One region of the Heliomicrobium gestii genome, then DNA from elsewhere that is predicted to be linked to it. Evidence: riboswitches for the same ligand, from Rfam matches in the RefSeq annotation. Region 1 holds a riboswitch; each other region holds the start of a gene.

Evidence for each region. Region 1 has a riboswitch for cobalamin ahead of GTO89_RS09885 (energy-coupling factor ABC transporter permease). Riboswitches for the same ligand answer to the same signal wherever they lie in the genome.
Region 2: it holds a riboswitch for cobalamin, as region 1 does, so the genes downstream of both, cbiD (cobalt-precorrin-5B (C(1))-methyltransferase CbiD) here and GTO89_RS09885 (energy-coupling factor ABC transporter permease) in region 1, are expected to answer to the same signal.
Region 3: it holds a riboswitch for cobalamin, as region 1 does, so the genes downstream of both, GTO89_RS06685 (AIR synthase related protein) here and GTO89_RS09885 (energy-coupling factor ABC transporter permease) in region 1, are expected to answer to the same signal.
Region 4: it holds a riboswitch for cobalamin, as region 1 does, so the genes downstream of both, GTO89_RS15215 (uroporphyrinogen decarboxylase/cobalamine-independent methonine synthase family protein) here and GTO89_RS09885 (energy-coupling factor ABC transporter permease) in region 1, are expected to answer to the same signal.

What each region holds. Positions count from the first base shown of each region.
Region 1 is NZ_WXEX01000007.1:123,271-131,027, reverse strand. Features, by position in the region: gene cbiQ (cobalt ECF transporter T component CbiQ) at 1-539, opposite strand, end outside; gene GTO89_RS09890 (energy-coupling factor ABC transporter substrate-binding protein) at 604-921, opposite strand; gene GTO89_RS09885 (energy-coupling factor ABC transporter permease) at 918-1,592, opposite strand; cobalamin riboswitch at 1,832-2,014, opposite strand; gene speD (adenosylmethionine decarboxylase) at 2,309-2,680, shown strand; gene GTO89_RS09875 (HD-GYP domain-containing protein) at 2,836-4,062, opposite strand; gene GTO89_RS09870 (hypothetical protein) at 4,183-4,359, shown strand; gene glgP (alpha-glucan family phosphorylase) at 4,540-6,210, shown strand; gene GTO89_RS09860 (YjfB family protein) at 6,337-6,525, shown strand; gene GTO89_RS09855 (RluA family pseudouridine synthase) at 6,855-7,757, shown strand, end outside.
Region 2 is NZ_WXEX01000010.1:24,119-31,875, reverse strand. Features, by position in the region: gene cbiE (precorrin-6y C5,15-methyltransferase (decarboxylating) subunit CbiE) at 1-1,195, opposite strand, end outside; gene cbiD (cobalt-precorrin-5B (C(1))-methyltransferase CbiD) at 1,108-2,340, opposite strand; cobalamin riboswitch at 2,406-2,577, opposite strand; gene GTO89_RS11925 (translation initiation factor 2) at 2,592-2,867, opposite strand; gene GTO89_RS11920 (LL-diaminopimelate aminotransferase) at 2,947-4,128, opposite strand; gene GTO89_RS11915 (dipeptidase) at 4,425-5,429, opposite strand; gene GTO89_RS11910 (stage V sporulation protein S) at 5,548-5,808, opposite strand; gene GTO89_RS11905 (TIGR00282 family metallophosphoesterase) at 6,021-6,803, opposite strand; gene GTO89_RS11900 (hypothetical protein) at 6,923-7,444, opposite strand; gene rny (ribonuclease Y) at 7,593-7,757, opposite strand, start outside.
Region 3 is NZ_WXEX01000004.1:301,931-309,687, forward strand. Features, by position in the region: gene GTO89_RS06670 (sensor histidine kinase) at 1-336, shown strand, start outside; gene GTO89_RS06675 (DMT family transporter) at 362-1,273, opposite strand; gene GTO89_RS06680 (ECF transporter S component) at 1,465-1,980, opposite strand; gene GTO89_RS06685 (AIR synthase related protein) at 2,091-2,843, opposite strand; cobalamin riboswitch at 2,955-3,131, opposite strand; gene GTO89_RS06690 (MarR family transcriptional regulator) at 3,238-3,693, opposite strand; gene GTO89_RS06695 (efflux RND transporter periplasmic adaptor subunit) at 3,843-5,066, shown strand; gene GTO89_RS06700 (efflux RND transporter permease subunit) at 5,070-7,757, shown strand, end outside.
Region 4 is NZ_WXEX01000015.1:75,287-83,043, forward strand. Features, by position in the region: gene GTO89_RS15205 (S-layer homology domain-containing protein) at 1-834, opposite strand, end outside; gene GTO89_RS15210 (adenosylcobinamide amidohydrolase) at 891-1,607, opposite strand; gene GTO89_RS15215 (uroporphyrinogen decarboxylase/cobalamine-independent methonine synthase family protein) at 1,598-2,665, opposite strand; cobalamin riboswitch at 2,827-3,015, opposite strand; cobalamin riboswitch at 3,185-3,370, opposite strand; gene GTO89_RS15220 (putative DNA modification/repair radical SAM protein) at 3,450-4,976, opposite strand; gene GTO89_RS15225 (sporulation protein) at 5,285-6,055, shown strand; gene GTO89_RS17900 (two-component system response regulator) at 6,128-7,757, opposite strand, start outside.

The DNA.
Region 1 (7,757 bases):
AGACGCGATTCCTGGGCCAGCAGGATGGCTTGCGTCGTCTCCATGAGCACGAAAATAAAGCGATAGATGAGCAGCATCAGTTCTGTCACGATCTTGGGCGCCCGCAGGCGCGACACCAGTTCAATCACATCGACCATGGGCGTGGTGAGCACGAGAAAATAGAGGCTGGCGGTGGCGCCGAGGGAACGAAAGAAGAGGATGCCGGCCTGTTGCAGACCAGCAGCTGATATGCCAGGGGAGTAGGGGCCGATGGTCACCTGCGCCACGGGGTCAAGGGGGGAAGGCGACAGGGCCACGGTAACGCAGCCGGTGAGCAGGAAGAGGCCGGGCACCGACATCAGTCTGAGGAAGACGGACAGGGGGATGCGGGCGCCGAAGACGATCAGCGCGCCAGAGAGAAGCGTGATCGAGCCGGACAGCCAGGGGGTGGGCGAGAGCAGGCTAGCCAGCAGCCCCAGGAGCGCGGCGATTCCTTTCCAGGTCGGCGATTTGTCCCGCAGCCGGTTGGCCCAGGCCCACTGATCGATCGTGAAGAGCATACGTTTGACCCCGTTTTATCATCTTTCTACATCGTTTGTCAGCGCGTCGTTAGATCGCCGGCAACTAGGCATCGCCAAGAGGTTTGCGGCCCACGTTGCTGTTCATGCTGACCCGCTCACTGTTGCGGCGGCGGGAGAAGTAGTAGGCGATGAAGCTGGCGCCTGCGGCGGCCTGGAGACCGAAGAGCAGCGGTTCCGCCTCTTCGCCAGGCTCCCAGATGGATTCGAACCAGGGTTTGTAATCGGGGGCGATAGATTGAACCATTTCACCGGCCTGGTCATCGGCGCCGGAGAAACCGCCGGTGAAGTGCATGATCAGGGGAACGCCTGTCAGAAACAGGAGCGCTGTCGTCAAGACAAGTTTGTTCCGGAGCCCGTTCATGCTTTCACCTCTTTCGAGAAGATGTTCAGCGCCGACAGTTCGGCGGCGGAGTATTTCGAGAGGGCGTTAAAGATGACGACCGTCAGCAGCCCTTCGGCGAGCGCCAGAGGGATCTGGGTGACCAGGAAGACGGAGCCGAATTTGACGATGGAACCAACAACGCCGGTGGCGGTGTCCGGGAAAGCTAGGGCGAGTTGCACCGTCGTCGTCACATAGGTGGCCAGGTCGCCGATGGCCGCGGCGGCAAAGATGGAGATATTAGAGGAAAGGTTCATCCGCTGCCCTAAGCGGTAGACGCCGTAGGCGGCGAAAGGTCCCACGATGCCCATGGAAAACACGTTGGCGCCGAGGGTGGTGATCCCGCCGTGGGCGAGCAGGAGAGCCTGAAAGAGCAACACGATGGCGCCGAGGACAGTCATGACGGTGGGTCCGAAGAGGACGGCGCCCAGACCGGTTCCCGTCGGGTGGGAAGAGCTGCCGGTGACAGAGGGCAACTTCAGCGCCGACAAGACAAAAGAGAAGGCCCCGGCGACGCCGAGGAGCATTTTTGCTTCCGGATTGGTTCGAACGGTCTTTTGGATGGCGCGCAGGCCATGGACGACAAAGGGGGCCGAGGCGGCTGTCCAGGCGGCGGCGTGGCTCAGGGGCAGGTAGCCCTCCATGATATGCATTCGCAGACACTCCTTTTTGCGTAGGGGTCTTTTTACGTTTCCTATCTAAGTAAGGCCAGACTTTTTTCAGGCCTTGTTTTTTCAACCTGGCGGACGGGAGTTGTGATAAAAACCACAATCCTATGCTTGCGAAGTCCTTCGTGTCTAGTCATCGCCGGAATCGCGATGAACGAGTATCTGCGCGGGTGGGGATGTCCCCATGGGCAACAAAATAAAGCCCTCCCTTCCTCCCGAAGTGGGTCTTTTGTTTGCTGCGGGCAGGTCTCCTGGCTCGGGCGTCATCCGTACCCGCCTCCTTCCCAGACTGACGTCCAGTGGATGATGTGGCGGGTCGTCTTCCCTTACAGTAGCGGGGGCTGCTGAGGCATCGCACCTCATTCCCTTTTCAGCCGCTTGGCGGCGCCTGCAACAAGGTCAACCTGTGTTCGATTTTTCAGATAGCTATGGAAGGCACTATCTATATGCAATCCTATCACGTCAGGGCTTACGGGGCAAGGGTGTTGCCGGTTTTAGACAATAAAATCCTTCTGAAAAAAAGTATTGATCTGCCCTGCCGTCTATGCTATAAGTATACTCATTGTGGGAACCAGGATTCATCCAAATCGGGTTTGGATTGCAGCATCAGACCGACGCCCTTGTTCGGGCGGGTCTAGACCCACCCCCGGATGAATCACGTAGGTCCCGGCATCCAATTTGCTGGGAAGGGGGCCGAAATGATGGATTACTCCACTTTCGGACGACATGTCGCCATTGACACCTGGGGCGTTGATTTTGAAAAATTGAACGACGCCCGGTTCCTGGAGGAACAGATGATTGAAGCCGCCAAGGCGGCTGGGGCGACGGTTTTGTCGTCGCAGAAACAACAGTTTGATCCGCAAGGCGCGACGGTCCTGGTCCTTTTGTCTGAGAGCCACATCTCCATTCACACCTATCCCGAAAAGGGGTTTGCCGCCCTTGACTGCTACACCTGCGGGGAGACGGTGGATCCGGAAGTGGCGATCAACCACATGATCAAGGTGTTGGTTCCCAAGAAGACGTCGGTAAAGCTGCTCAAACGCGGCGACGGACCCATTGAGGTCCTGAGATAACGGCGCATCAAAAAAAGCCTGGTTTCCACCAGGCTTTTTCTAATGTCCTTCCGATGATCTGGAAATAACAACCTTTTTCAAATGATAAATCGCGGAGGATGTATCCTGTGAGCGCGCTGAAGAGGTGTTTCGGGCGATGCACAGGCTACCTGACCCTACCCGATCGAGTGCTTTAACTCTTCAAATGCTTCATACTGCTGGCAGAGCAAGTCAGCCAGATCGCCGTCGATGGCGTTTTCTTTAACCATCTGTCTCAGGATGGACTCGACTTTTTCACGACGAAGTCCCTCCCGGTACGGGCGGTCTTCCACGAGCGCCGAGAAGATATCGGCGACGGCCACGATCCGGCTGCCGGTGCTGAGCTGGTCGCCGGGGATGTGAAAGGGGTAGCCCCGGCCGTCGAGGCGTTCATGGTGGTAGGCGCCCCACTGGGCGATCTCAGAAAAGCCGGGAACCTGGTTCAGGATGTGATAGCTGTAATAGGTGTGTTGTTTGATGACCAGGTACTCCTCCGGCGTCAGTTGGGTCGGCTTTTCGAGGATTTCCTCGGGGATGCTCAGTTTGCCGATATCGTGGAGGAGAGCGGCCACCTCCATGCGGGCCGCATCGGCCGAGGAAAATCCGGCCAGTTCACTCAGGTGTGTGGCTGAGGCCGATACGAGGCGGGAGTGGCGCAGGGTGAAGCGGCTCTTGCTGTCGATGATGCGGGCGAAGATGGAGGCAAGTCCTTTCAACTCGCAATAGGGGAGTTGGATGATGTGCTCGTCGGCGCCTACGGCCTGCCGGGTCAGTTCATCGATGAAGGGGGAGTCCAGGTCGAGCCAGAAGCTTTCCCGTCCGGCCAATGCGGTGATCGCGTCGGCGAGTTCGGGACGAAAGACGCTTCCGAACAGGGGGCCGATGGCGTCCATGATGACGCGCCGCTGGGAGAGGATATGGGCCGGCGTCAGCAGGATTTCGATGCGATCAGCCAGGTGGATCAGGTCGCCGAGCAGCAGAAGTTCGGGATCGACCGTTGAATCGTCCCGGCCAGGCTCATCCCACCGGTCATGGTGGTGTTCAATGATGATGGCGATGTCTTGTAATTGGGGCGAACTCGCCAGCATCCGCTTTCCGATCTGGCAATGGCTTTTGGGCGAATGGATCTCAAAGCGGGTGAGGTCGCTCTTTTGAGCGAAGGTGACGGCGCCGATATCGTGAATGCTGGCGGCACAGTAGAGGGTTTTCAGTAGTTTGACCGGAAGCGCCATCGCCCGTCCCAGTGTGACTGCTATGTAAGCGACCCGGCGGTGGTGGCGCGAGAGGCCGTTGGTGGTGAAATCCAGGGCCATGGAAAGGGCGCCGAGCAGCCGGGAAAGATCGACGGGGGTATAGGATGCCATCCGGATGCCTCCAATTGTTTACCGATTTTTTATGGGATCTTCATGAATCTCTTATTTATCTTACCATAAGATAAAGTCGTATTGCCCCTTATTTTTCGTGACGGCAAAGGAGGTGATATTGTGATCAAACGGTTTACGGCGGAATGCACCGAATGTGGCACTGTGCGCAACGTGATCGTTCCCGCCCATGTTCAGGCGGAACTGTCTGTCGATATGCTCGGCGAAGTGGAACGAACCCGCACCTGTCCCTACTGCGAACATGACGGCGTTCGCGAACTGCAGGATAATGTGGCCTAATCCACAGAGGTGATCCCATCGTCACACAGGAAAACCCATAGAGACAACAAACGGGGTCGGCAGCATGGTCGGCTCTCTTTTTTTAACATATTGAAAAACCATCCAGAAAAATCTAGCCACTGGACGCCCGTTCCGTTATCATAGAATTGTGGGCTAATGCGCGAGAAGAGGTGAATGGAATTGAACGTCTTCTATTCCGCCGGTACGGAACTCCCTCATGTCGCCTATTTTTGCATGGAATACGGACTGAACGCTTCCATACCGATCTATTCGGGCGGTCTGGGCATTCTGGCAGGCGATTACATCAAGGCGGCCCGCGAACTGGGACGTCCGATGGTGGCCGTCGGTATCCTCTGGCGCCAGGGGTATACGGAGCAACACATCGACGGCAACGGCCAGCCCTATGATGTGTATCGCGACTACGAGTTTCCTGAACTGAAGGATACGGGTGTGACCGTATCGGTGCGGATCTGGGAACATGATGTGGTCTGCAAGGTCTGGCTGTTGGACAATCAAGGGAATGTGCCCCTCTACCTGCTGGACGCCGGTTTTCCCGGCAGCCCCCACGGTTGGATGACCCAGCGCCTCTACGGCGGGGGGCGGCAGGAGCGCATCGCCGCCGAGATGATCCTCGGCATCGGCGGGGTCCGGGCCTTACGCGCCCTCGGTCTGCTGATCGATGTGTATCACTTTAATGAAGGCCATGCCGTTTTCGCCGGTCTGGAACTGATCCGGGAGAAGATGAATCAGGGTCAATCCTTTGAGCGCGCCTGGCACACGACGCGCCAGGAGATCGTCTTTACCACTCATACGCCTGTGGCTGCTGGCAATGAGGTTCACGACCACGATACGCTCGGGCGAATGGGCGCTTACAACGGTCTCAACTACAACCAGATGCGCGACCTTGGCGGCGACCCCTTCAGCATGACGGTGGCCGGGCTGCGCCTCTCCTATATGGCCAACGGCGTATCGAAGCTGCATGGCCGGACGGTCCACCGCATGTGGGGCCACCTGGAGTCGATTCCGTTGATCTTCTCCATCACCAACGGCGTGCATCCGGGCACTTGGCAGGATCCGCGGATCAAACAGGCCTTTGAGACGCGGGGCGACCTGTGGTCGATTCACATGGATAACAAGCGCAAGTTGATCGAATATGTCAAGGATAAGGGTTTGGGCAACCTGCGGGAGGATACCCTCCTGATCGGTTTTGCCCGCCGCGCCGCTTCCTACAAGCGGGGCGATCTGATCTTCAGCAATCCGGAGATCATCGATCCCTATCTGGCGACAGGCAAGATCCAGATCATCTTCTCGGCCAAGGCGCACCCGGCCGATATGATGGGCAAGGAGATCATCGCCCGCCTGGTGGAATTCCAGAAGCGCTACCCTGACAACGTGGTCTTCATCGACAACTACAACATGGACATTGCCACTTTGTTGGTGCGAGGTTGCGATATCTGGTTGAACAACCCGCGCCGGCCTCAGGAGGCCTCGGGGACATCGGGGATGAAGGCGGCCATGAACGGCGTGTTAAACCTGAGCGTCGAAGACGGATGGGTCGGTGAAGGGGTGCAGCATGGCATCAACGGCTGGCTCCTCGACTTCCATCCCGGTGAGAACCTGTCCCAGCAGGAGCAGGATGAGTGGGATATGAACTCCCTCTACCGGGTGTTGCTGCAGGAAGTGCTGCCCATGTACAACAACAACCGCAAGCACTGGGTGGAGATGATGATGCTCAGCATCGACATGTCGCGCTGGCAGTTCTCATCCCACCGCATGTGCCGCGAATACTATGACCTCATGTACACGCCGGTGACGACAAACAAGCGGCAGATGCTGAACCAGTCGGTGTGATCCCTTTTTGAATCCGACCTTGGTCTCATGCGTTTTCAAGGACAAACTGGCATACTGGGATGGAACAGATTGCTCGATGCAGACATCGCTTGAAGCGTTACCGAAAATGCCCCGGAGGTGAACGGTATGAACATATCTCAACTGACTTCGCCTGCGCCTTCGCTGGTCAATGCGGCATCGAACGGGGACATTGTCAACATGCTGGTCCTAAAGAAAGCGATGGATGTGGCCCAGCAACAGGGTTCCGCTCAAACGCGGATGATGGAGCAGAGCGTCAACCCCCATCTCGGCCAACGGATCGACGTGAGGGCCTAAGCCTCGTTGTGTCCGCCATTCCTCTCACCAATTCCTCTCACCGTTTTCTTTCGAGCGCCCTTTGTCCCAGTGTGGACGAAGGGCGCTTTTTCACGCTCTCCTTGTCTTTCCCGGTCTGCCCGCGACGGAGTTTCCCTGCCGGTGAGATTATGATACACTTTTTGAGAATCAGCTGGCGTCGGCGTCGTTGACGCAACCTAACCGCTCTCATCAAAAGAGCAAGAAGATGCAAGCGTAAAATGAGCTCGATTGGGCCAAATAGGAAGAGTCATCACAAAGAGTCATCGTAGGGACACAAGTAGTCCCTGCTTTTGGAAAGGATCGTGGCTGTGTCAAAGGAATGGTTGGCTCATCGCATCAAGGCGGAAGAAGAGGGGCGGCGGATTGGCAGCGTCTTGCAATTCTGCCTCGGTTTTTCCCGCCGGCGCCTGCAGGTCCTTACCCGCACCGACGGGTTTCGCCTCAATGGAAAGCGGGCCCATCTCGACCGGCGGGTCAAGGAGGGCGATCTGCTCGAGGTCTGTGTTCACCAGGAGGAGGAGGGCAACCTCGCGCCGGTTGCCATGGACCTGAAGGTGCTCTACGAAGACGCCGATCTGCTCATTCTGGATAAACCGCCGGGGATCGAGGTGCACCCGCCGGAACAACGGGCTCGCTTCCGGCCGACCCTCGCCCACGGTGTGGCCCATTACTTCGCCGAAAAGGGAATCAAGGCGAGGGTCCGGCCACTGCACCGGCTGGATAAGGATACGACGGGCATCTGCGTCTTTGCCAAAAACGCCTACGCCCACCAGACGCTGGACCGGCAACTCCGCGACGGCACGTTGCAGCGGGGCTACCTGGCCCTTTTGCGCGGGTTGCCGGCTGATCCCGTGGGAATCATTGACGAGCCGATCGGCCGAGACCCGGAACACCATATGCGGCGGATGGTTCGCGATGATGGGGAAAGGGCAATCACCCGTTACCGTGTGGTCGAGGTTTTTGAGCCGCCTTGTCGGGAGACGGAAGGGAGAGCCGGTGGGACAGCCGAGTTGGAGCCGTCTTTGGAGCCGCCTTTGGCGCTGGCGGAGGTCGTCTTGGAGACTGGGCGGACCCACCAGATCCGGGTGCACTTCAGCCACCGGGGCACGCCGCTGCTGGGAGACCGGCTGTATGGCGGAGATTCCCCCCGCATCGGGCGCCAGGCCCTGCACTCGGCCTGGGTGACCCTGCGGCAGCCCCGCAGCGGCGAG
Region 2 (7,757 bases), on a different contig from region 1:
TAGCCATGGCCACCGTCTCGACGGTGACGGCGTTGAGGACGAGCCGACCGCCCGTTTGCAGCCGGCGCCAGATGGTCTCCAGGATCTCAGGCAATTTTCCGCCGGAGCCGCCGATGATCACGGCGTTCGGCGCCGGCAGGTCGCCTAAGGCCTCTGGCGCTTCGCCCGCCACGACGACGAGATTGTCCACGCCCTGCTTCCGCCCGTTGGCTTCGATCAGGTCACAACCGACCAGGCCACGCTCGACAGCGAAGACCTGGCCGCCCCGCGCCTGCAAGGCCGCTTCCACACTGATCGATCCGGTGCCGGCCCCGACATCCCAGACGATATCACCAGGGCCGATCTGCGCTCGCACCAGGGTGAGCGCCCGGATGTCCGATTTGGTCATGGGAACCTGACCTCGGATGAAGACGTCATCAGGCAATCCGATGGCGGCGATCGAAGGGGAAGAGCCCATCGAACCGTCGCCTGGCAGGATCGCCGGAAGGGGATTCGGTTGCATCCCCTCCCGGCGGTCCGTTCGGGCGTCAACGCCCCCACGGACGATCAACACAGCCGGCCTGTACGCGCCTGTGTTCACGAGTGCAATTGTATGTACAGTACCCTCTTCGACGGTTTCGTCTTCATAGCCAAGATTCCGCGTCACAAAAGCCCGTCGCTCCCCCTCCCCCCGAGCATCCAGGTAGGCGGCGATGGCTTCCGGTGAATGGTCCGGATCGGTCAGGAAAGCAACCCAGCCCGCATGGTCGAGGGCGGCAAGGACATCCTCCATAGGGCGACCGTGCATGCTCTTCCATGTCGCCTCCTGCCAGGGCAGCTTGAGACGGGCAAAGGCCATCTGCAAGGAACTAAGTCCTGGGATGACCCGGAGCGCTTCGGCGCCGAGGGCGCCGGTGAGACGGGGCAACAGGCTGTAATAGCCGGGATCGCCGGAGACGAGGACAGCGACACGCCCTGATAACCGCTCAACAGCGATATACTCGATCAGTTCGTTTAGATGGCGGTCGATGATCCGGCCTGGTTTGTTGAATCTGGCAAAAAGCGCCAGCGCGCGAGGACCTCCGACGAGCACATCGGCCTCCTCCACGGCTTGCAGCGCGGCCGGTGTCAAATATTCGTCTGTGCCGGGTCCGATGCCGACGACGGTGACCGGAAATCCCGGTCCAGTCCCGGAAGCGTTGCTTGACGACTCCACCCTAGCGGTTCTCCCTTCAAATCTGTGAATATGACAGAAACAGTTCCGCGAAAACGTTCAGCCGCCTTTTCGGCAGCCACATCGGCCAGGTGATCGAAGAAGTTGCGTCGTCCGGCCTTCGTCAGCAGGTCCACCGCCGCTTCCGCCGTGTTGGCCTCCAACAGCTCCTTGACGAGTTCAAGGGGCAGTCCGCAGACGGCGGCATGGGCGGCGATGATCTCTCGGCGCCCGTCGGCGATCCGGCTGTGGGTGTGGAAGATGCCGCCAGCCACCTTGACCAGCTTGCCCACATGCCCCCAGAGCAGAACCTCCCGGACGCCTTTTTGGGCGCAGGCGTCCAGCATATGACCGATGAAGTTGCTCGTCAGCACGACGGCGTCTGAGGGCGCTCCCCGCTGCTCCAATCCCCGCCGCCCCATGTGACCCGGTGTGAGCAGGAGAGTCCGGTGACCGGCAGCAAGAGCCACATCGATCTGCGGTTCCAGGCTGTGTTTGAAGGCCTCTTCTGACATGGGATTGACGATGCCCGTCGTTCCCAAGATGGAGATGCCGCCAACAACGCCCAAGCGGGGATTTAATGTCGATGGGCCGACCCGTTCCCCCTCAGGAACCCAGACGATCAGGCGAACCCCCCGTCCAGGAGGGAGCGTTTCCCCCACAGCGGCGGTGATCATGGCGCGCGGCGTCGGATTGATGGCCGCTTCCCCAACCGGTATGGCCAAGCCAGGCTTGGTCACCCGACCGACGCCCAGCCCCCCGTCGATGTGTATCCCGTCCGGCGCAGGCAAGGCGGTCACGCGAATCGCCAAGCCATGGGTGGCGTCAGGGTCGTCACCGCCGTCTTTGATCACCTGGCAGGTGACGCTCTCGCTCACGGCAACAGAAGGCGCCTGCTCTTCCACCCGCTCCGCTTGGACGATCAACCGGCCGCCCAGCGGCAGCGGGATGTCGATCGGCATCTTCGAATCAGCGGGAAGCTCTGTCGCGTCAATGGTTGTCCCGGCAAGCGTTCCGTAGAGGAAGCCTGTCGCCGCCTTGGCCGCAGCGGCAGCGCAGGATCCTGTCGTGTAGCCTTTTCGCAGTTGTTCCCACTCTCCCCGCCCATAAAAAAACCACACCCCTTTGCAAGGTGTGGGATTTGACACAAATACAAACCTGGGAAATCAACAGACCATTCCCCGGTCCGGTCACCTCCCCCGTAGCGCGCGGGTTCTTGCGGTGGGGGCAGTCAGGTCTCCTGGCTCAGGTTCATCAACCGCTTCGCCTTCCCGGTTCCCCGGTGGTCATAGAAGCGCCCTCCCCGTCACAGTGGCGGCACCGCGTCGGATTCACACCGACTTCCCTGCGTCACAGTGAGTGACGCCTGCCCCGAATATGCGTAATGTGATACATAAAATTATTCGCCGTCTTTTGAGTCATTCCTGCAAATCCAAAGAACTTTTCTGTCGTCACTGCGGATCAGGGATAGTTTCTCCAAATCGTCCCGTCTTGAGCGCCTCAGGCGGCGGTTTTCGGCCTCCAGGCGAGCGATGGCGTCCCGCCGTTCACTGTCCACCGTCTCCAGCAACGCCATCAACACGCGGCGACTGAGCCTCAACTGATGTAGCCGCGAGCGCAGGTAGTCCACTTCATCCTGCAACGCCTCCAGCGGTTCACGATTTCCTTCTCCCATGACGCCACGCCCTCCTGCCTGTGTCTTATCACCATTTTATGTCAAAGGCAGGCGAACTATCCCATAAGAGAGACTTCGATCAACCGGCGAAACGATACCGTTTGGCGATCCGATCGACAGCCTCGGCCAGGCGCTCCTCGGAAACGACCAGGGCGATGCGGACATACCCCTCGCCCCGCTCACCAAAAGCGTTACCCGGCACGACCAGCACGCCCGTTTCCCGCAGCAGCTCCTCGGCAAAGGCGAAAGAAGAGGCAAATCCCTCTGGCACGGGCGCCCAGACGAACATGGAGGCCTTCGGCTTATCCATCTGCCAGCCGATGCGAGCCAACCCATCGACGAGCACATCACGCCGGCGCTGGTAGGCCTTGGCGTTTTCCTCAACCATGGCCTGCGGTCCGCGCAACGCAGCCACAGCTGCCCATTGCACCGCCTTAAAGACGCCGTAATCGATGTTGGATTTCAGGTTAGCCAGAACGGCAAGAACCTCCCGGTTGCCCACAGCCATGCCCAAACGGCAGCCGGCCAGGTTATAGGATTTGGAGACAGAGTGGAACTCAATACCCACCTCTTTGGCCCCCGGCGCTTGCAAGAAGCTGACAGGACGATAGCCGTCATAGGCCAGTTCCGAATAGGCCACGTCATGCAACACGATGATGCTGTTGCGGCGCGCAAAGTCGACGACACGAGCGAAAAACTCCAATTCCGCCGTGGCGGCCATCGGATTGCTGGGATAGTTCAGGATCATCAACTTGGCCCGTTGCAAGACCTCTTCCGGAATGGCGTCAAAATCAGGCAGGTAGTTCTTTTCTCGTTCCAGCGGTAGCGGATACGGCACGCCTTCGGCGAGAAGAACACCGGCTGAGTAGATGGGGTATCCCGGATCGGGGACGAGGGTGATGTCACCGGGATCTAACAGGGCCAAACCGAGATGACCGAGACCGTCCTGGGATCCCATGAGGGAGAGGACCTCTGTCTTCGGGTCAAGGGTCACTCCGAACCGTTGTTGATACCAATCGGCAACAGCGCTCTTGAACTCCATCAGCCCGTCTGTCAATGCATACCCAAAGGCATCGTCTCGGGCCAGACCGTCCATCAGGGCCTGCCGCACATGGGGGGCCGGAGGACGATCAGGGCTGCCGATGCCAAGATTAATCACATCAACGCCGCCGCCTTCCACCTCTTGCCGCAACGCATCCATACGCGAGAACATGGCAGACGAGAGGTTGGCCATTCGACGTGCCGGTTTCCAATCAAACATGGTATGTATCTCCCCCGCTTAAAAAAATGCTACCTTTCATTCTAGACCTACAGCGGGGGATGTTTCAAGGTTTTAATCCCTTTCTTTTTCTATCGACGGCTCGTATTCACTGCCATCGGAGCATTCATTGCAAGGCAGACAATCTCCAAAACGTTCGGCGTATAGGCAATGTTCACAATGGAGGTCTCGACGCTCCATGCGGCCTCCCCCTTCGTTCCGTTCCTTGCACTTATTCTTTGCTTCCACCTCTATTGGCCATACACAGGAACCTCACGTTTTTCCAGGCCAAACCCTTGTTACGGTTCAACCGGTCGATCCGGGAGGTTCTTGGCCAGCAGGCGCATCAGGTTGCCCGACCCAATCGCTCGAATCTGCTCGTCAGAGAAGCCTCTTTCTCCCAAGGCCTCCCACAAGCGCGGAAAACGCTCAGCCCCCTCCAAGCCGAGGGCGTAACGGTCAGCGCCGTCAAAATCGCTGCCGATGCCGACATGTTCATAGCCGCCGCCAGCCTGGCAGGCCTGCTCGATGTGATCGGCAACTGCCTTCACGCCGGCCCTGGCATCACCGAGGAAGTCCGGATAGAAGGTGATCCCCATGACGCCGCCCCGCGCCGCCAATGCAGCGATCTGCCGGTCATCGATGTTGCGGGGGTGATCGTGCAGACTGCGGCAACAGGTATGGGAAACCAGCCAGGGGCGCTGGCACAACGCACTGAGATCCCAGAAACCGGCCGGAGCGATATGGGCGGCATCGACAACCATTCCCAGGTACTCCATCCGTTCAACGACCTGCCGCCCAAAACGGGTTAAGCCGCCTTTGCTTGCTTCCTCCCAACTCCCGTCGGCCAGAAGGTTGCGCTGGTTCCAGGTCAACCCTATGGAGCGGACACCGAGACGAAAGAGGATATCCAGCAGGTCGAGAGAGCCTTCCAGCGCTTCGCCGCCCTCAATTGCCAGCAATGCGCCGCAGCGGGTCCCCGTGTCGGCGAGTTCCTCTTTCCAACACAAAGAAAAGAGAACGTCGCGGTTCTCCCGGATCATCCGGTGATAGGCGTCGATCAGTTCCAGTGTACGCCGGAGGCTCCCATAGGGTTTATAGGCCTCGCCGATATAGGCGGCGAAAAATTGCAACGCCACCCCTCCCGCTTGCAGTCCCCGGACGCAGACGGCGCCGCCGGCTTGATCGAAAAGGGAGAAGCCATCGTCGCAAACCTTCAAAAGGGTATCACAATGGGCATCGGCAACCTGGATCAAGGGGCTTCCCTTCTCCTGCAAAGATGTGATGGATTCTCCCTTTTTCATATCATCAAACCTCATGGTCTCCTTCTGACATGACATCGAAGCAGGACAAAAGTCTCAAAAAGCAAGAAACCTGCCCGCAAAGAGGCAGGTCCTATGTAGGCAGGCTGTAAACGGCTCGTCAGCGCGGTTCTACGATCAGCTTAATCGCCGTCCGCTCTTCGCCATCGATCTGGATGTCTGTGAAGGCAGGGATACAGATGAGGTCTACACCCCGGAGGGCTTCAAAACCGCGCGCAATGGCCACCGCCTTGACTGCCTGGTTCAGGGCGCCCGCCCCGATGGCCTGGATCTCGGCGCCGCCTCGCTCTCTTAGCACGCCGGCCAAGGCGCCTGCCACTCGGTTCGGGCTGGATTTGGCTGATACTTTGAGCACTTCCATGTCAACGGCCTCCCTGTTTTTTCATGTAATTTCCACTAATGTGTGTTTCTAGATTACACCGAAAATTGCTTTTTTTCAATCTATATTTTCTCCATTTTTATCCTGTTAATTATGATCCAGCACGAACAAAGGCGCCCCCTGCATAAGAGGCGCCTTTCATCGTTTTATCGACGGTTCATCACCGCGATGGAATACCTGTGAAGGTGTTTCCGTTACCCCTCAAACTTTTCGAAAACCCGTTCAATCTTCGTGGCTTTGCCCTTATCACCCAAGGTGATGATAACAGCGCAGAACTGCAACGGCCCTGTCGCCGTCTCGAAGCGGACCGGCAGTCCAGTGATGAATTTGCGCAGGATCGCCTCTTTCTTCACACCCAGCACAGAGTCATAGGGGCCTGTCATGCCGACGTCACTGATATAAGCGGTACCGCCGGCGAGGATGCGCTCATCGGCCGTCTGCACATGGGTGTGGGTCCCCACCACCGCCGTCGCGCGGCCGTCCAGGTGATAGCCGAAGGCCACCTTTTCCGATGTCGCCTCGCCATGAAAGTCAATGAACACATAATCGGTCTGGCCGTGCAAGGATTCGAGCATGCGGCCCACTCCGTAAAAGGGACAATCCAGGTTATCGAGAAAGACACGACCGCAGAAATTGCCGACGGCGATCCGTTTGCCATCGGGCAGGGTAAAGACGCCCCAACCTCGCCCCGGCGCGCCCATCGGGTAGTTTGCCGGCCGAATGAGACGTGGTTCGCTATCGATAAAGTCCAGGATCTCTCGTTTGTCCCAGACATGGTTGCCCATGGTCAGCACATGGATCCCCCGGTCGAGCAGTTCGTGGGTGATCTCTCGCGTGATGCCGTTACCGCCGGCGGCGTTTTCACCGTTGGCGATGACGAAATCGATCGCCCGTTCCCGGACCAACTTGGGCACCATCAACTCAACGGCTCGCCGCCCTGGCTTGCCGACGATATCACCGATAAACAGAATGCGCAAATCCCTTCGGCCTCCAACGTACGTCATTTTCTTTCGCCATGTCTCCCCACTATGCAGGAAACTGTGGCCGCTGTCAACCACAGTTTCTCCATGGAACCGATTCATCTATGTCCAATGGCTTACTTATTATAGACCATGACCCGTCCCTCTTCCCGGAAGGCATAGACCTGTTGATCATACCCTCCGCTCTTCAGGCTGTCCAGCATGTGGGAGATCAGTTCTTCCTGCCACAACCGCTCCTCTTCCTGCAAGGCCTCCCCCTCATCTTCCGAGAGGATGACCTGCCCGGCCTGCTGATTCAGCAAATCGATCAGGAGGGCGATCTCATTCAGCGATAGGCTCTCCACATCGCGATAGACCTCCAGGCTGGCCAAGCCATCGCCCACACGCGGTTCCACAGAGGTCACCGACGGCGAGAGTCCTTCCAGTTCATGAAAGACCTCCAGCGCGGTTTTGACGCCCTCGGCGATGGCGGGCAACTTGTCCTTGCCACTCTCGCGCTGCAGGAGAAAAGTGAACTTTAAAACCCGGCGCGCCGGGTCATAATTGACGGTGCCCACTTCCGGATAGCGGACCAGGATCGAGATCAACAGTCCCATGCTGCCGTTCACTTCCGGTCCTTGTTTAAAACGCAAGCTCAAAAAGGGTCACTCCTCGCGGCATTCGAATGTGAACTGTTTCTACATAGGATGGCAAAATCCTTCCCTATTCGTCCGCGAACCTAGGAGAAAGCTGCTGGCAAAACAGGAAGGCCGATCCGCAACGGATCGGCCTTCGCTTGACAACGGTTTACTTGGCGTAGTCAACCGCTCGGGTTTCGCGAATGACGACGACTTTGATTTGACCGGGATATTCCAGTTCAGATTCAATCCGTTTGACAATTTCCCGGGCGACGCGGAGCGACTCTGCATCATCCACCTTGTCCGGTTTGACCATGATGCGGATCTCGCGTCC
Region 3 (7,757 bases), on a different contig from region 1:
TTTCGCTTTATCTACCCCGATGAGGCCCCCCTGCCCCAGAAAACGCCTGTGTCGTTGCAAATCCGTGTGGTCGACAACGGTCCGGGTATCGACGAAGCGGCGCGGGCACAGGTATTTGACCGTTTTTACCGGGCAGACCGTTCCCGCCAGGAGGAAGGCGCCGGTCTCGGCCTGGCGATCGCCAAACAGATCGTGATCGGCCACGGCGGGCAGATCGGCCTGGAGAGTCAACTCGGCAAAGGCAGCACTTTTTATTTTACACTGCCCCTCACAGCCACCCCTCCCGGGGTATCAGCGTATTCACAATCAGGCAAAAAAGGAGCCTCCGAGAAGTGACACTCGGAGGCTCCTTTTTTGCCGATTAGGGGGCGGCAACGCCGTCGGCCCGTTTCTTGCTTTGAAAGATGCCCGAAGCCAACAGGGCGCCGCCGAACACGAGCGCTGCGCCCAACCAATGGTAGCCGTAAAGGGGTTCCTGCAAGCCCCAATAGGCGATGGCGGCGGCATAGACGGTGATCAGGTTTTGAAAGAGGGACGATACGGTGGCGCCATAGGCTTGGACCGCCTGGTTCCACCAGTAGAAGGCGAGGACCGACGCAAAAAGGCCGAGGTATACGGCAGCGCCCCACATCCATGGCGCCGCTGGTTGGCGGGTGGCAGCGGAAAGGTTCCAGTCGTAAATTCCCATGGGAAGCAGGAGCAGCGCGCCGATGGCGAAGGAGTAGCCTGTGGCCGCCAGGACTGGCACGTCTTGCGCCGCCTTGCGCCCGGCGATTGTATAGAGCGCCCAGAGGGCCGTCGCCAGCAACACCAGCAGGTCGCCGGGATTGAAGGACAACTGAGTCAGCCGTTCCCACGATCCCTGGGCCGCCACGACAGCGACGCCTGCCACAGACAGGATGATGCCGGCCGCTTGGGTGCGCTGTAATTTTTCACGATCGATGAGAAAGACGAGCATGGCCGTGACCATCGGGCTCAGCGCATTGATCAACGTGGCGTTTACCGATGTGGTATAGCGGAGTCCCAGGTAAAGAACGGTGTTGAAAAGGCAGACGCCTGACAAGGCCATGAGGGTGATCCAGCCCCAGGAACGCCGGGTGATGCGCTCGATGGGATAGGTGCGGAGGGCCATCGGCAACATGATCACCGCGGCGATGACGAAGCGGATGCTCGATAAGGCAAAGGCGGGGATGGCGACGACCAGCAGCCGTCCCATCACAAAGTTGGTCGCCCAGATAAGCGGCGTCAGGATCAGTTTATAAAAGGGGTTCAAGGGTTCTCATACACGACCTTCCTATATTAAAGTATACATTTTTGTGACAAACATTGGGCAAAGGGCTGCCTTCATTTCATCATAACACAATTCCAGCCATCGGGCGAAGTGACAAAGATGACAACAAAAATAAAGAACCGCAGTCAAGCGCCTGCGGTTCCACCGAGGTTGGATTCTTTGTATCTACGTATCTACATGAGACGCATTCCCTTTACCCCTCGGTACGCCGCTGCCGCCAAGCCAACATTGACAGCGGAACCGACAACCAGAAAGGGCATGACGGCCACGACGGCGGCCCAGCCGCCCATGAGCAGCATCGTCAAGGAGGAGACGACGCCGTTCAGAAACACACCGGCGATGAACGCCGCCGTCAGGCCGAACCGCTCCTTTGTCCAACGAAAAACCCAGGCCCACAGGGCCATCTGCGCGGCGATAAAGAGATGAACCGGCAGGGTGAGCGGAAAACCGACAACCATGGCGGTCAGCAGGTGTCCGAGGGTGATGACGATCATCCCCCCTGTCGCCCCAAGGGCCAGGGCGGCGAAAAATCCGGGGAAGGAGTCGAGGCCGATCGTGCCGACGGGGCTGGGGATTTTGATCATGGCGCCAACGGCGCTCAAGGCGATCAGGACGCCCATCAGGGCGATTCCCCGGATGCTCTTCCAGGAAAAGCCTGTCTGATTGTATTCCAAGGGCATGTGGCTCATGTTGAAAACCTTCTTTCCTGTTCTTTGGCATGTTGTTGCTGTGGAACGACGATCGCTTGGGAACGGCGATCACCGGAACGAGCGCCTTCGATGTCGTGATGTCCTGACCTTTACCGGGCCTTCTCCTTCAATTCGCCGAGATGGTGGATAGGCGCGCCGGCGATCTGGGGCGGCGATGTCTCGGCGGTAAAGATCAGGCAGGTGGAGGGGCCCGCCGATTTAGCCAAATCCAGCGGGGTGTCTTCCTGCCAGCCGACGACTCGGCAACGGACGGCTGCCGCCAGGTTTTCGGCCTCGACGCGAATCCCTTTGGAACCGACGGGCACCACTTCACGCACACGGGGATCGGCCAGCAATGCCCGCACATGTTCAGCCCGGGCGATGGGCTTGCCGTCATCAGACACCACCTCGGCGCCGACTTTCGGCCACCCGAGGCAATAGACCTGATCACCGGGCCGCGAGGCGCCCACGCGAAGGCCCTCCCTTTTTACAGCCCCGACGACGGTGATCCCCACACCGGTCTGTTCCGTAGGGATGTTTTTTTCGGTGCTGATGGCGATAGGCAGATCGCGCTTGCCGATGGCGCCGAGTTCGTCGCGAACTCCGGCGAGCACCTCACCCCCTGTGGGAAAGGGCTCATTGGCGATGGCTGCCGTCAGCGCCACCGGTTCTGCGCCAACGGCGAGCACCTCCATCAAGGCGACCCGGGTGGTGCAGATCCCCACGATATAAGGGGGGACCTGCACGGCATCACGTTCCTTGCCGCCGATGGCGCCGCAGGAGTCGCAGGCCACCACCAGGCACTGGTCGTCAGAAAGAAACACCACTTCCACATCGCGTCCCTTGTATCCCAAGGTTTCCACCTCCTTGAAGTTCATTGCCCCTGGGCATTCTGCGAGCAAAAGAAAAAGCCCATAGCTTCTCTATCGCCGTCAAGGCAACAATAAAGAAACCATGAACTTTGCCATCATTCATGAACGGTCATGTTCCAGGCAGGTCTCCTGACTCCGATTCATCACCGCTGCGCGCCTTCCCGGTTTCCCAGTGGCAACCTGCGCAGGGCTCCTCGTCACAGTGGCGGGTCCGTCCGGGAATCACACCCGGTTCCCTATTCTCCCCCCAAGAGGGGCACCTGAAACATGGCTATGCTCTTTGTTTGTATTATAAGTCACAAAGAGCCTGTTTTTCAACAGGAGCAACCCGGTTTTCTCGACATCAGCTTTTACTTTCTCGAAGCGAGAAATTCGGCTACCGCCCTCAACCTTCCGCCGCGCTGTTCCGCACTCTCGGTGTCAACACTGCATTCATCTTCTGGAACGTTTCCACCGCCTGGGCCAACTCAAGCGCAGAGAGTTCCTGCAGTTGGCCATTCAACCGCTCGAAGCGGGCCTCCTGAATCGTTTGAATGGTCTTCAACCCTGTATCCGTCAGTGAAACCATGACGACGCGCCGATCCTTTTCAGACCGCTCCCGCGTGATGAGCCCCATGCCAGCCAGTTTGTCCATCATGCCGGTCACAGCGCCGGAGGTGATCCCGATCTGGTCGGCGATGTCGGTGGCCTTGCAGGTCCCCGACTTCAATAATATGTACAACAGAAAGATCTGCCCTTCGCCCAGATGGTATTCAGGGCCGATATCCTGGACGGCGCACTTGACATTATAAAAAAAAGCCTCTAACAAATCCTTGATGGCATTTAATTGCTGATCCTTCACCGCTTCTTCCCTTGACAGTTCTTGTCCTCTCCCTTACGATCATATCGTCTTAGTCGCTAAATATTTTAGCCTCTAAGATAAATATTAGGCCGGTAGGTACCGGCTGTCAATGAAAGCATCATTTGTATTTGGCGGAGGAGGATTTTACGGTGAAGAGACAAATCGGCGTCAGCCTGCTTGCCGTCGCCCTGCTGGCAGCGGGGACAGGTTGCGGGAAAACGCCTGAACCGGCAAGCACCGAAGCGCCGCCCCAGACAGTGACGGTCGCCAAGGCGGAGCGCACAGACCTGTCCAACGTGCTGACCTTCAGCGGCGCTCTGGCGGCAAAAGATGAATTAAAGCTGGTCCCGAAGGGCCAGGGCAAAGTCGCCCGCATCAACGCCGAAGTGGGGCAGCGGGTGAACGCCGGCGACATGCTGTTGGAACTGGACAACGCCGACATCCAGGCCCGGCTCGACGCCGCCAACGCCGGTGTCGAGGTCAACAAGGCCAGCCTGGAGCGGGCGCGCCTGCAGCTGGATATGGATAAGATCGCCCTCGACGACGCCCAACGCCATTATGACCGGGTAAAGGCGCTCTTTGACGCCGGCGCCACGTCCCAGTCCGACTTTGATGCGGCTAAGAGCTCCCTGGACACGTCGACAAAACGGTGCGCCTCTGACGAGGTTTCCGTCGCCTCGGCCCAGGCCCAGTTGAATCAAAGCCAGGCCCAGGTCCGCCAGACCCAGGTCGATCTGGAAAACGCCGTGCTGCGCTCGCCCATCTCCGGCATCGTCTCGGCACGGAACGTGAATGTGGGCGAGTATGTCTCCAATACGGCGACAGCCTTCAATGTGGTCCGTATCGACACGGTTGAGGTGAAGGCCGATCTGACAGAGAGCGATGTCAACAGCGTCCGGCCCGGCCAAGAGGTGGAGGTCAAGGTGGCCGCCGCCAGCGACAAACCTTTCAAGGGTCGCATCGCCAAGGTGAGCCCTGCCGCCGATGAGAAGGCGAAGACCTTCCCCATCTGGATCGCCGTCGACAACGGAGACTACATATTGAAGCCCGGCATGTTTGCCGAGTTCCAACTGGCCACCGCCCACAAAACGAACGCCCTGACGGCGCCGGCGGAAGCCGTCGTCATGCGCAGCGGCGCGCCGATTCTCTTTGTGATCACCGACAACAAGGCGGTCGAGCGCAAAGTGAAGACCGGTTTCTCCGATGGCAAACGAGTCGAGATTCTCGACGGCCTCAAAGACGGCGAGATGATGGCCACAGGCGGTCAAATGACCCTGGCTGATGGCGCGCCCGTCGCCATCAAGGAGGCGCAGCCGGCGACAGCCAGCCCTGGCGCCGACACGGGAGCGACGGCGCCAAAAGGGCAGGTGTAATCGATGAGCCTAACACAATTCGCCGTCAAGCGGCCTGTCGCCATGAGCATGATCGTCCTCATGTTTGTCGTGCTCGGTCTCTACAGCTACCGCATGCTCGGCGTCGATCTGTACCCGAACGTCAACGCGCCCTACATCTCTGTCAGCGTCTCCTATCCCGGCGCCGGCGCCGAAGAAGTGGAGAGCCAGATCCTCAAACCCATCGAATCAGCCGTATCCTCCATCAGCAAAGTCGACACCATCTCTTCACAGGCTTCGGAAGGCTTTGGCGTCGTCATCGTCCAGTTCTCCCTCTCGGCCAACGCCGACCAGTCGGCCAACGACGTGCAGAAGAAGGTCGACTCGGTGAAGGGGCAGTTGCCGGATGACGCCAAGGATCCTGTCGTCATCAAGATGGACTTCAACGCCGCCCCGGTGATGACCTTAGCCTTAAAAAGTTCCCGGCCGGCCCAAGAGACCTATGACCTGGCAGAAGATGTGCTGAAGGAGCGACTGCTCAAGGTCTCCGGCGTGACCGACGTAAAGCTCATCGGCGGTCAGAAACGGGAAATTCAGGTCGACATCGACAAGTCCCGCCTGGAAGGCTACGGCCTGTCTGTCAAAAAAGTGAGCGATCTGCTCAAAAACGAGAACATCAACCAACCGAGCGGTCGCCTGGATCGCCCTGACCTGGAATACAACGTCCGCGTCATGGGCCAGTTCAAGACAGTCAAGGATGTGGAAAACATCCAGATCCCCCTGGCGAACGGCTCCAAAATCCCCTTAAAAGCCATCGCCACCGTCAGCGACAGCCTCCATGAGGTGCGCACGATCAGCCGTGTCAACGGCCAACCCTCCATCGCCGCCGTCGTCTTCAAACAAAGCGACGCCAGCATCGTCGATGTGGGCGACAGCGTGAAGCAAGTGCTGCCTTCCATTGAAAAAGACCTGCCCCCGGACGTGCAACTGGTCATCGCTCGCGATTTTTCCGACTACGTTCACAACTCCCTCAATGGCACGCGCTCTTCCATCATCGAAGGCATCATCACGACGGCCCTCGCCCTCTTCTTCTTCCTCCGCGAGTGGCGCTCCATGGCCACCGTCATCATCGCCATCCCCACATCGCTCATCGCCACGCTGATGGGCATGTACTTCGCCGGTTTCAGCTTCAACATGATGTCCTTGCTGGGCATGGCCCTCTGCATCGGCATCCTTGTCGACGATTCGATCGTCGTCCTGGAGAACATCCACCGACATCGCGCCATGGGCAAGTCGGCCGTTGACGCCGCCCTGGAAGGTCGCGCCGAAATCGGCATGGCGGCCATCGCCATCACCCTCTCCGACGTGGTCGTCTTCGCGCCTATCGCCTTCATGGGCGGCATGGTGGGCCAGTTTTTCCGCCAGTTCGGCCTGACCGTCGTCATCGCCACCCTCTTCTCCCTCTTCATCTCCTTCACCCTGACGCCGATGCTGTCGGCGCGGTTCTACATGGAGGAGGATCCCGAGACCAAGGAACTGAAGGCGAAAAAACGCCAGGCCTCCCTCTACGGACTGTTCCTGCGCAAAACCAGCCCCATCACCACCCGTTTCTGGTCCATCCTTGACCGGGTGTCTGACCGCTTTTCCGACTTTTATATGAGTTCACTGCACTGGTCGCTCCGGCACCGCTTCACCATCATCGCCGTATCCCTCATCGCCTTTGTGGCCAGCCTCACCTTGATCCCCCTGGGCTTCGTCGGCTTTGAGTTCATGCCCAAGTCCGACCAGTCGGAATTGACGATCAATCTGGAAATGCCAAACGGCACACCGCTGTACAAGACAGATGAAGCCGCCCGGGAGATCGAAGCCTTTGTCAGCACGATCCCGGAGGTAAAGTACTACCAGAGCAGTGTCGGTTTCAGCAGCGGACGCGGCAGTTCGACGTCAAACGCCAACAAAGCCGAGGTGGGCGTCCAACTGGTCAAGCGTGCCGAACGGAACCGCACCATGTGGCAGATCGCCGACCAGCTTCGCGAGTTCTCCAAAACCTTCACCAAGGGCGCCATGCACGTCACCGAGTCCGAGTCAGGCGGTGGGCCGCCGGGCTCGCCGATCCAGTTGGAGATCTCCGGCCCTGATTACGACCAGTTGATGTCCATCGCCGATCAGGTGAAGACCATCGCCTCCGGCATCCCCGGCGCCAAGGAATTGGACAGCAATTTCCGCCTCGGCCAGCCGGAGGTGCAGATCAGCATCGACCGGCCGCGAGCCGCCTCTTATGGATTGACCGTGGACGATATTTCGCGCACCCTGCGAGCCTCCCTGAACGGCGATACGGCCAGCGTCTTCCGGGCCGGCGACGACGAGTATGACATCCTCGTCCGGCTGCAGGGACTCCAGACCTCCTCCATTGAAGACCTGAAACGAGTCACCGTCACCAACTCCTCGGGCGTCCATGTGCCCCTCAGCCAGATCGCTGAGGTGAAAAAGGGCAGCGGCCCCACGGAGATCCGCCGCATCAGCCGCCAGCGGACCATCACCGTCACAGGGAACCTGAATAAAAACGTGCCCCAGAACCAATACAACACCGAACTGAGCAAACGGCTGGAACAACTCCATCTCCCGGCCGGCTATTCGATCAAGCAGGCCGGTCTCTCCGAGGAGCTGCGCAAGACAGGCGTGGAACTGATCTCCGCCTTCCTCCTCTCCATCACCCTTGTGTATATGGTGCTG
Region 4 (7,757 bases), on a different contig from region 1:
CTGCTGTTGGCCGCGAATGGCGTTCCCCAACAGGTCGATTTTTTCATGACCCGGTTGGAGGAGAGATAGGGCTGTCAGGTGTTTGGCCAACTCGGTGGCGCTACGGCCGGCGGGGTTCTCGGCGGCATAGACGGCGTCACTAACCGCCTGATCGCGCAGCGTCTTTCCGTCGCGCAGCCAGGGGGATTGGGCCAGGTCTGCGCCAGCAAGGGTCAGGGAAGCGACGAAGCGAGCGTCAAAAGTGGCGAACCCGCCGTTGGAATAGGTCTCCCTGCTCTGGGCATAGCGGTCGCGCAGGAAGCCACCCCCCTTGGCAAGGGCCTGTACGACCCGTTCCTTCAGTGCCCCCGCTGGCAGGTCGTCCTTGATCCGGGCCAGGGCTTCAATGTTGACTTTTGTGCCGTATTCGTTCGCGTAGGGGCCGAAGCTGCCGTCGGCGTTTTGGTTGGCCAACAGGTATGTAATCAGGTTGTTCGAACTTCCGACTTCATGGCCGATGGTTAATGCGTCGGCCTCGGCGAGCAGTTGTCCTTTCACCGATATAGAGTAGGGCGGTGTCCACTTGGCGGCGCTTAAATCCTCTTTGGCCGCGATCAGGGTGGCTGCCGTATACCCGTCGATGCTTTCACCGTTCTGCCCTTTGCCGTGGATGAAATCAACAGCCTTAGCGGCCAGTTCACCGGCCTTGACAGCCGGATCGTCCGCAGCGGCTTGGGCTGCTACGAAGGGAAAGCAACAACTCCATAAAAGCAGCAATGCCAGGATCAGCGCGACTGATTTGCGGCTGCTCCGATGGATGCGATACAAGGGGCGCAACAGGATCAATCCTCTCATTCATTTTGATTCTTCTCACCGATGACAGTTCCCTTTCTGGGCTTCACTCGTCACGTTCAGGCGCGAGATGTTGCCTGCAAATAGGCTCGGACGGCCTGGGAAAGGGCGGCGCTGATGGCGGCGGCGAGCAGCGTCCCGATGCGTGTCGTCGGTCCGGCGTACTCTTGCGGCGCGCCGCCGGTCCGGGAAGCCACCACGACGGCGTCGGTGCCCGTGCCGGTGGCCCAAGCGCCTGTCTGGGGACAACGGATGCCCAATTCTCGCAGTGTCCGGCTTTTCGCTTCTGTGAGCGTCTGCACGGCGTTGATCAATGCCCCGTCGGTGAGGCTTTGATCGAGAAAGGCCATCAAATTGATCGTCCCAGGCATGGGCAACCCTTCCCAGCAGGGGGTGATACCGGTGGCGCAGGCATTGCTCACACCCGCCGTTACCACCACGGCGATATTCGTATCGCCACAACGGCGCTGGACCCAGGCCGCCTGGGATACCCAGGCGGCGGTCATCAACGCTGTCGTCTCTTCGATCGGACAATCGGGAAAGTTGTCCCGTAAAAAAGCGATCAGTTCGCGCCGGGGCTGACGCTCGTCATAGTCTTTGTGAACCTGGCGGTTGACAAAAAATCGCTTTTCGCCGATTCCCCCGCCGAGGATTCCGGAACTGGCGCAGCGCCAGGGGGCGTCGGCGGTCACGAGAATGCAGTCCCCTTCGAGGCGACCGTTCAATCCCGGGAGCAGAGGCTGCCAGCAGCCCGGCGCTGGCGCCGTCAATACCAACCCCAGAGCGTCGACACCTCCCGGAGCCGCCCATACACAGCCTCGGCTTCCGCCTCGGAAAGACGGGCCATCCCACAGGCCGGCGTGAGCGCCGTTTGCCGGTAGAGCAGCGCTTCGGGAACACCGAGACGGGTCAATTCACTCATCTGTTCGTGAAGCCGCTTTGTCAGAGAGAGGGCCGTTTCTTGGGAAAAAGCGCCCGTGACAGGCACGATGCCCCAGGCCAGCCAGCCGCCCCGTTCGAGAAAGGCGATCAGTTCGGGGATAGAACGGTTGATTGTGTCCATGGAGCGATAGGCGTCAAATCCGATGATGTCGGCGCCGCTGGCAAAGAGAAGCGCCCCGTCGGCAGGCCCGCAGACATGAACACCGGCAAGCCCGCCCATTCGCTGGATGGCCGTGATGATCTGCTGCAACCCTTTCTGCAGGTCATCATCATTGACCGTTTCCTGTTCACAGTCGTCAAAGCCGAGCATGGCCGGTTCGTCGATCATCAACAGCACGGGATGGCCCGTACGGCGCAGGTCCTTCACCTGCCAGGCGGCGTTCATGGCGCAGTTCTTGCAGAGCACATCCCAGAGGAGGCGTTCATGAAGGATGGCGCGCCCGTTGCCATCGACGATATTCAGTGCGAGGGTGAGCGGTCCGAGGACTTCCCCTTTGAGGGCGACCATGTCCGCCCACCGGTTACGTTCATCGGTGAGGACGTCCTTGAATGCGAGATAGCTGTCCAGATCGATATGAAAAGGGGAATCTTCATGGAGGTGAATCCAGCAGGCGGCCTCGTTCTCATAGGCTTCGTAAAAAGCGGCCAAAGCGTCTCGAAAGCTATTTGCGCCCATATCGATCACCGGATAGCCCTTCATATTTCCGGTGATCAGTCCGACCCGCTCCAATGGAGATAATGCGGCCGCCATAAGACTGTCGCCGTTCCGGGGCGAACGCAGTTGAGGCCAATGGGGCATCTCGGGGCAGTACTCGCGGATAACGGCCATGGCGCTTTCCAGATCTCCGTGGGGCAGACTTCCGATCCCGGTCGTGACGCCAGGGTATAACATGCTGCGCCCTCCTTTTTCTGCTCATGCAGCGGGTAAAGTCCATAGAAAAAACAGCCATGCAAAAACCCCCAGCCAATCAACTGGGGGTAGAAGGAGGCAGAACACCAAGCGCCCTACCGGCGCTTTTTGCCTGCTTCACCTCCCTATCCTCCGTAGGTGCGATCGGTGATTTTGAACAGGCAGGTCTCCTGGCTCGGGGTCATCTGGGGCTCTGTCTTCCCGGCGGCTATTGCCAGTGACATCGATGAGCCGCATCACACCCTTACAGTGGCGGGACCGCGCCGGCTTCACACCGGACTTCCCTTTTCACGCCTGCCGAATGGCAGGCGACCTGTTCGTGCGATTCCATTGTCATTCCGTTCCTATGAACGGGAAACCGATACCATGCGTGATCGGCCCTTAGAACAGAAAAAACCTCAGCCTTTCGGCTAAGGTTATGGTTCACTCGGGCCGTGACGCATCCCCTGAGAGCAATGCATGAACGGCAAAGCAGACCACCTCCCTATCCGCGTAGGTACATTGGCAGTATCAGAACAGGCAGGTCTCCTGGCTCAAGATCATGGGCCGCTCCGCGTCTTCCCGGCTCAAGCCAGTGACATCACACGGGGGCCTCCCTCTCACAGTGGCGGGACCGCGCCGGTTTTACACCGGCTTCCCTTTTCACACCTGTCACTCAGACAGGTGACCTGTTCCCAGACATATTCGGTTCATTCGTTAGTATCTTCGCGGCGAAGGGGACAATTCCTCCATAGCCGCTCAATTTTTCGCTTGCCACCAAGCGCCTTTATAAATCTCCTGTGACGACAGACCAACGGTCATCGACAGGCGCCGGCAAGAACAGCGCCGGATGGACAAGACTCGCCGGAGTCGACCTGCCCATGGTACCCGGCAAAGCCGCCGGCGCCGTTATCAAAGGAGGCAATGCCGCTTTATCCGGCTCGGCAGAAACGGAGCGAACGGGCGGAATCTGAGTTGCCTGCCGCTGTTCGGGAAGCATGAGCGTCGCCGGGGCCTCAACGGGCGGAACGGTTGGCAATACGAAGGCCGCCCCCGTCTCTTCGCCAAACAGTGTCAACTGCTCTCCGCCAGCCATGCCCTTCACCGCCCCCCGCACCGGCATGATCAATCGCTGCCGGAGACTGGCCGCGTCAGGTCCGATCTCGCCGTAATAGCGGCCCTTGCAGGTGATGAAGTAGCGCGCCCGCTTCATGACGACGCCCATGCGCCCCATGTGCTCGAAGTGGATCGGCCCCACCCGCCGCGCGGCAAGAATGCGTTTGGCCGACTTGACGCCGATGCCCGGCACGCGCAGGAGGGTGCGGTAGTCGGCGCGGTTGACTTCGACGGGGAAAAAGCCGAGGTGACGCAGCGCCCAGCCGGTTTTTGGGTCCAACTCCAAGTCCAGGTTCGGGTTATCGGCGTCGACGATCTCGTCGGCCTGAAAGTCGTAAAAGCGCAGCAACCAGTCGGCTTGGTAGAGCCGGTGTTCCCGCAAGAGCGGTGGCGCCGGCAGGGCCGGCAGGCGCGGGTCGCCGCTGACAGGCACATAAGCCGAGTAGTAGACGCGCTTCAGTCGGAACTTGCGATAGAGGCCCTCGGCGAGGGTGAAGATCTGCCGATCCGATTCCGGCGTCGCCCCGATGATCAGTTGGGTGCTCTGACCGGCCGGGACGAAGGCGGGTGTCCGCCGAAAGGTCCGTCGCTCCTCCTGATTTTGGGTGATGGCGCCGGTGATCTGCCCCATCGGTCTGAGGATGTTTTCCTTCTTCTTCTGAGGGGCGAGGCGGCGCAATCCCTCGCTTGAGGGCAGTTCGATGTTGACGCTCATCCGATCGACGAGTGAACCGGCCTCGGCGATCAGGCGGCTGTCGGCGCCGGGGATGGCTTTCAAATGGATATAGCCATTGAAGCGGTATTCGTTGCGCAGCTTGCGAACGGTCCGCACCAGTTGTTCCATTGTATGGTCGGGCCCCTTCTCGATGGCGGAACTGAGAAAGAGCCCCTCAATGTAGTTGCGGCGGTAAAAGTTGATCGTCAGATCGGCCAGTTCATCCGGTGTAAAGGAAGCCCGGGGGACGTCGTTGGAGACGCGATTGACGCAAAAAGAACAGTCATAGCAACAGACATTGGAAAAGAGCACCTTGAGCAGGGAGATGCAGCGACCGTCGTCCGACCAGCTATGGCAGATGCCCGAGGAAGCGGTGCTGCCGATCGTCCCCGCCTTCCGCCCGCGGTTGCTGCCGCTGGATGAACAGGAGACATCATATTTGGCCGCCGTCGATAAGATCTTCAGTTTTTCGCTCAAGTTCATCGTCATCATCGCCTGTCATGAAAAGTAATCCCATGATGTTGCCGTTCTTTCGATCTCTATTGGCACAAGTGTTCCAATCGATTTCATTTTAACATATCGGATGGGCGTCTCACAAGCAACCCATTTCATCGGAAGGTGGTCCTTTTTTTCCCCGCCATTCCAGGCATTGCTTCTGGCGACGGTTTTGATTACACTTGATTGGGGACATCGTTGGGAATTCCGCTGTTTTCCCGCTGTCTCTCCATCTTCTCCTTCATCAATAGGCCTTATGGGAAGGCTGAATCCACAAGGAACGAGGAGGACGGTAAATGAGTTTCTTCAAAAAGGCGCTGGCCAGCATCGGGATCGGCAGCGCCAAGGTCGATGCTGTGTTTCATACCTTAGAGGCGACGGCAGGTTCCGAGGTGAGCGGCGTCATCCAGATCAGGGGCGGCAGTGTGGCCCAACATATTGACAAAATCAGCCTGATGGTGATGACGGAATACGAAAAGGAATTGGAGGACCGCAAGGTAACGGAATACGCCCAGGTGCAAAAAGAGCAGATCCGCCTTTCTCTGGATCTGCAGCCCGGCGAGGAACGGGAGATCCCTTTTTCTTTCTGCCTCTCCCCCTACACCCCTGTCTCGATCGGTCAAACCCCGGTCTGGGTTCAGACCGAGTTGGAAGTGGACATGGCGATCGATCCCTCTGACAGGGATCACCTGCAGGTGCGTCCCCACCTGAACATGGCCGCCGTCATGGATGCCGTCGAACAGTTGGGTTTCCGTATGTACAAGGTCAAAAACGAAGCATCCTATGCGGGGCCCGGCATCCCCTTCATTCAGAACTTTGAGTACAAGCCGACAAGCCATTTCCAGCGCCGCCTCGACGAACTGGAGGTGGCCTATCTCCCTCATCCGGGCGGAATCGACTTGCTGCTGGAAATCGACCGCAAAGCCAGAACCTTTGCGGGGTACTTAGAAGAAGCGGCAGATATGGATGAAAGCCGGGTGCGCCTGTCCTTGAGCCAGCAGGAGATCGATCAGGGCACTCGCTATATTGCCGAACGGCTGAAGGAAGTCATCGACGATTTTTCGTAAATAAAAGAGCCCCTGTTGCCTCGCTTGTGCAGGCACGGGGGCTCTGTATTATTGACGACAACGATATCATCATCAAGGACTGTCGACAGCATTTCCAGAAAAGCTTACGCCCTGTAGCTTTTCGATCTCCTCCGCGCCTAGGGGTTCGCTGAAGTAGTGTCCCTGCAACTCATCGCAACCGGCCGCCCGCAGATAGTCGTATTGTTCTTGCGTCCCGACGCCGTCGACGGCGACGCGCAAGGACAGGCTGTGGGCGAGGGCGATCATGGCTTTGACGCTTGCACGGGCATCGTGACTGACAGCCAAATCGACGATCAGGGGCGCGGCGATCTTGACCGTGTCAACGGGCAGCTTTTGCAGGAGGGTGATGCGGCTGTTGTGCTTTCCGAACTGATCCATCGTCAAAGCCACACCGAGCGCTTTCAGTTTGCCAAGCACCAGGGGAGCCACATCGGCAAAATGAAGGATATTTTCTTCGCTGATCTCCAATTCCAACCAATCCGGTGAGAGCCCGCTCGCCTGCAAGGCCCTTTTCACCGTCGGAATCAGGTTGGGGTGTTGCAACTGGCGGGCTGACAGGTTGACGGCCACCTTCACCGGCGGCAATCCAGCATCCTGCCAAGCCTTGTTCCGGCTGCAGGCCTCTTCCAGGGACCAGAGGCCGATGGGCACGATCAACCCCGTATCCTCGGCGAGCCGCAAGAACTCCATCGGCGAGACGAGACCCAAATCGGGGTGCTGCCAGCGGATCAGCGCTTCCAGGGCGCATCGTTTCCTTGTCGCCGCTTCCACCTTCGGTTGGTAGTACAATAAAAACTCGCGATTCTCCAAAGCTCGGCGCAGGCGGGTCTCCATGGCGAGCCGCTCGAAGGCCCAGGCGTTCAATTCCGGCGTGTAGAGTTGATAGTGGTTGCGCCCCTGTTCCTTGGCCCGGTACATGGCCGCGTCGGCGTTGTGCATCAGTGTCTCCGCCTCTTCCCCATCGGAGGGGTAGACGGCGATGCCGATGCTGGTGGTCGTGCAGAAGGGCGGTATGCCTTCGAACGTCCAGGGATGGCGGAAGGAACAGAGGATCTTCTGGGCCACCTTGGCGGCGTCTTCCACCGTGCTGATCTGCGGGAGCAAGATGGTGAACTCATCGCCGCCGAGGCGCGCCACCGTATCGCTGTCACGGACGGCGCTCCGCAAACGTCCCGCCACACCCTGCAGCAACAGGTCGCCCAAGGCGTGGCCGTAGGTGTCGTTGATCTGTTTAAACCGGTCCAGATCAAGAAAGAGGACGGCCAGCATGTGATGGTTCCGGTTTGCCTGGGCCAGCGCCTGGGACAGGCGATCGATAAAGAGCAGCCGGTTGGGCAGATCGGTCAAGGCGTCATGGTATGCCTGGTGCTTGATCCGTTCCTGGTTGCGCCGGTCTTCTGTCATGTCGCTGAAGACAGCGGCATACTGGGTGGTCCGGCCGTGGCTGTCTTTGATGGCGCTGACGGTCAACCAGGCGGCGTAGAGTTCACCGCTCTTGCGCCGGTTCCAGATCTCCCCCTGCCACTGGCCGCTTTCCTGCATCGAACACCACATCTTCCGATAAAACTGCCCGTCATGGCGGCCTGATTTCAAAAGGCGCGGGTTATTGCCGATGCTCTCTGATTCGGTATATCCTGTCGAACGGCAGAAGGCCGGGTTTACCGACTGGATGATCCCCTTG